Regions from separate parts of the Streptomyces sp. NPDC030838 genome, predicted to be linked through region 1. Evidence: riboswitches for the same ligand, from Rfam matches in the RefSeq annotation. Region 1 holds a riboswitch; the other holds the start of a gene.
What was found. A riboswitch is a leader RNA that binds a small molecule or an ion and turns the genes downstream of it on or off. The one in region 1 is predicted to bind ZMP and ZTP.
Positions count from the first base shown of each region.

Region 1 (2,190 bases):
GAGACCAGGCCGAGGACCTGGGTCGCCTCGTTCAGCCGGTTCAGCTCGTTGACCTTGCTCAGCTGCTTCAGCTGGGCGGAGGGCCGCGGGAGGGCGTCCTTGTGCTCGGCGGGCAGGTCGCTGACGGCGAGCGAGTCGAGCGCGCCGAGCGGGTTGAGCTTGCCGGACTTGGCCCCCGCCTCGGCCGCGTCGGCCATGGGTGCGGCCAGGCCCGTGATCCCGGCGGCGAGAGCAACGGCGGCGGCGATACGACGTGTTGAGATCATGCCCTCAGCAACGCGGGCCGCCGTCCGGCGGACACGGCCGGCCGGGCGCGCTCACCCGTCAGGCGGAGCGTACGCTGCGCTTGCCGCGGCCGACGGGGCGGAGGAGCCTCGTAGGAGAGGCCCTTCGCGGCCCGCCGCCATGCCGGGCCGCACCCCTTGCGAGGAGGTCACGATGGGCACTGCGGCCACCCCCACCTTCGACACCGAGACGTTGCGCCGGGGCATCGAGGGACACAACTCGGCGACCCTGTTGTCGCTCTACGCGGACGACGCGGAACTGCGCGTCGTCGACCGCAACACCCAGCCCAGCCACCCACGGGAGCTGCACGGACGGGACGAGATCGGCGAACTGCTGGACGACATCTACGGCCGGGACATGACGCACAAGCTGGAGGACTGCGTCATCCAGGGCGACCGCGCCGCCTTCAGCGAGTCCTGCGAGTACCCCGACGGGGTCCGGGTGCTCGCCGAGTCGATGATCACCCTGCGCGACGGCAAGATCGTCGAGCAGACCATGATTCAGGCCTGGGACGAATAGCCGGCCCGGCACAGCACCGCGCACGGCCTCGGTTACGCTGGTCCGGGGCCGTGACTGGCGCTGAGGTGGAGTACCACCGGGGAGCGGTCCACGAAGGAGTCGATGCCGCGCGCCTGGGCGATCCGGTCGATCGACCCAGGAGTGGATCATGTCTCAGGCCCGGCTCATGGACGGCACCGCGCTCGCCCGGCGCATCGTCGAGGAGACCGCGAAGCGCGCGGCCGACCTCACCGACCGCACGGGCACGGCCCCGTGTCTGGCGACGGTGCTGGTCGGCGAGGACCCGGCTTCCGTGACGTACGTCAAGATGAAGCAGAACCGCTGCCGGAAGGCCGGCATCGCCTCCCGGCACGTCGCCCTGCCCGCCACCACGACCACCGAGGAGCTGGTCGGCACACTGCGCGAGCTGTCCGCAGACCCCGGCGTGCACGGCATCCTGCTCCAGCACCCGGTGGGCGACCACATCGACGAGCGGGCCGCCTTCGAGGCGATCGCGCCGGAGAAGGACGTCGACGGCGTCACCTTCTCCTCCTTCGCCACGATGAGCTTCGGTCTGCCCGGCTTCGTCTCGTGCACGCCCGGCGGCATCATGCGGCTGCTGGACGAGTACGGCGTCGACCCGGCCGGGAAGCGGGCCGTGGTCGTGGGCCGCAGCGCCATCCTCGGCAAGCCGGCCGGGATGCTGCTGCTCGCCCGGGACGCGACGGTGACCTACTGCCACTCGCGCACCGCGGACCTGTCGGCGGCGGTGCGGGAGGCGGACATCGTGGTCGCCGCGGTCGGCCGGCCCCGGCTGATCCGCGGCCAGGACATCAAGCCGGGCGCGGTGGTGATCGACGCCGGATACAACCCGGGCAACGTGGGCGATGTCGACTTCGACTCGGCCGTCGAGCGCGCCTCGCTGATCACGCCGGTGCCGGGCGGGGTCGGCCCGATGACCATCGCCACGCTCCTGGAGCAGACGGTCGACGCGGCGCAGCGGCAGCTGGGGCTGTGACGGCGGGGAGGCCGGCGCCCGGCCGGGGCGCCGGCCTCCCGGTGATCGAGTGATGCCGCGCACACACGGACCGTGTCCGCGCGATCACGTGTTAGCGTCCCGGCCGTGACTCTCTCGGCTGCGGACACGATCGGCCTTCCTGAGGCCCCCGACCAGGCCCCCGACCAGGCCCTCGACCTGCTCGATCTCTTCGGCGACGACTTCGTCCGCGACCCGTATCCCTGGCTGGACACGCTGCGCGCCGAGGCGCCGGTGCACCACGACCCGCGGACCGGGCTGTGGCTGGTCAGCCGCCACGAGGACATACGCCGGGTCCTGCTCGACCCGGATGTCTTCCGCCCGGACAACGCCCAGCACGCCGTCACCCCGCTGCCGGTCGGCGTGCTGCG
Region 1 is NZ_JBVIED010000019.1:191-2,380, forward strand. Features, by position in the region: gene ACZ42A_RS35395 (hypothetical protein) at 1-266, opposite strand, end outside; gene ACZ42A_RS35400 (nuclear transport factor 2 family protein) at 439-804, shown strand; ZMP/ZTP riboswitch at 845-930, shown strand; gene ACZ42A_RS35405 (bifunctional 5,10-methylenetetrahydrofolate dehydrogenase/5,10-methenyltetrahydrofolate cyclohydrolase) at 953-1,801, shown strand; gene ACZ42A_RS35410 (cytochrome P450) at 1,907-2,190, shown strand, end outside.

Region 2 (2,190 bases), on a different contig from region 1:
ATGCGGATGCCGGACGTGTACCAGGCGCCGTTGGGGTCGGCCGGGATGGCGTTGCGGTTGGTGACGATCCCGGACTCGAGGAGGGCGGCCTCGGCCTGGCGGCCGGTGAGGCCGTAGGAGGAGGCGACGTCGATCAGGTTGAGGTGGTTGTCGGTGCCGCCGGTGACGAGGGTGGCGCCGCGGCGCATCAGGCCTTCCGCGAGGGCGCGGGAGTTGTCGACGATGCGCTGGGCGTAGTCGCGGAAGGAGGGCTGACGGGCCTCGGCGAAGGCGACGGCCTTGGCGGCCATGACGTGCGGGAGCGGGCCGCCGAGGACCATCGGGCAGCCGCGGTCGACCTGGTCCTTGAGGGAGTCGTCGCACAGGACCATGCCGCCGCGCGGGCCGCGCAGCGACTTGTGGGTGGTCGTGGTGACGATCTGGGCGTGCGGGACCGGGTCGAAGTCGCCGGTGAGGACCTTGCCGGCGACGAGACCCGCGAAGTGGGCCATGTCGACCATCAGGGTCGCTCCGACCTCGTCGGCGATCTCGCGCATGATGCGGAAGTTCACCAGACGGGGGTAGGCGGAGTAGCCGGCGACGATGATCAGCGGCTTGAACTCGCGGGCGGTGGCGCGCAGGGCCTCGTAGTCGAGAAGGCCGGTGGCGGGGTCGGTGCCGTAGGAACGCTGGTCGAACATCTTGCCGGAGATGTTCGGGCGGAAGCCGTGGGTGAGGTGGCCGCCGGCGTCCAGGGACATGCCGAGCATGCGCTGGTTGCCGAAGGCCTGGCGCAGTTCGGCCCAGTCGGCGTCGGAGAGGTCGTTGACCTGGCGGACGCCCGCCTTCTCCAGGGCGGGGAGCTCGACGCGCTGGGCGAGGACGGACCAGAAGGCGACGAGGTTGGCGTCGATGCCGGAGTGCGGCTGGACGTAGGCGTGGCGCGCGCCGAAGAGTTCCTTGGCGTGCTCGGCGGCGAGCGACTCGACGGTGTCCACGTTGCGGCAGCCCGCGTAGAAGCGGCGGCCGATGGTGCCCTCGGCGTACTTGTCGCTGAACCAGTTGCCCATGGCCAGCAGGGTGGCCGGGGAGGCGTAGTTCTCGGAGGCGATCAGCTTGAGCATCTCGCGCTGGTCGGCGACCTCCTGGCCGATGGCGTCGGCCACGCGCGGCTCGACGGCGCGGATCACGTCGAGGGCGGCTCGGAAGGCGGTGGACTCGGTGGAGAGGGGCGCAGACGTGTCAGACATCAGGGACCTCCGGACGTGGCGTTCGGCGTACACGGTTCGGCCCAGGCGCACGGCACAGTTTCTTCTCGCTCGGGCCGCTCCCCGATGGTCGGTCCCATCCCAAGCGCGCCAGTCACGGCCCGTGGCTCAGCCTACCGGGCGCGCCGGAGAGCGAAGTTCCCGCGTCCACCATGCGAGCGACGATAGGAAGGAGGGCGCCTCAGCTTCTGGTTCACCTTCTGGAGGTGCCATGACCGCCACGGACGACCTGATCGCCGCCGCAGAAGCCCACAGCGCGCACACCTACCACCCGCTGCCGGTGGTGGTCGCGGACGCCGACGGGGCGTGGATGACGGATGTGGAGGGCCGCCGCTATCTGGATCTGCTGGCCGGTTACTCGGCGCTCAATTTCGGCCACTGCAACCGGCGGCTGGTGGAGGCGGCGAAGGCGCAGCTGGACCGGGTGACGCTGACCTCACGGGCGTTCCACCACGACCGGTTCGGGGCCTTCTGCGCGCAGCTCGCCGAGCTGTGCGGAATGGAGATGGTGCTGCCGATGAACACCGGGGCTGAGGCGGTGGAGACGGCGGTGAAGACGGCGCGGAAGTGGGGGTATCGGGTGAAGGGGGTGCCCGCGGAGATGGCGAAGATCGTGGTCGCGGGCGGGAACTTCCACGGGCGGACGACGACGATCATCAGCTTCTCCACGGATCCGGAGGCGCGGGCGGACTACGGCCCGTACACGCCGGGGTTCGAGATCGTGCCGTACGGGGATCTGACGGCGATGCGCCAGGCGCTGACGGAGAACACGGTCGCGGTGCTGATCGAACCGATCCAGGGCGAGGCGGGGGTGCTGGTGCCGCCGGCCGGATATCTGCCGGCGGTGCGGGAGCTGACGCGGCAGCGGAATGTGCTGCTCGTCGCGGACGAGATCCAGTCGGGGCTGGGGCGGACCGGGCGGACGTTCGCCTGTGAGCACGAG
Region 2 is NZ_JBVIED010000002.1:339,989-342,178, forward strand. Features, by position in the region: gene ACZ42A_RS08640 (glycine hydroxymethyltransferase) at 1-1,229, opposite strand, end outside; ZMP/ZTP riboswitch at 1,262-1,355, opposite strand; gene rocD (ornithine--oxo-acid transaminase) at 1,459-2,190, shown strand, end outside.
Region 2: linked by a shared signal. The riboswitch ahead of ACZ42A_RS08640 (glycine hydroxymethyltransferase) and the one ahead of ACZ42A_RS35405 (bifunctional 5,10-methylenetetrahydrofolate dehydrogenase/5,10-methenyltetrahydrofolate cyclohydrolase) in region 1 are both predicted to bind ZMP and ZTP.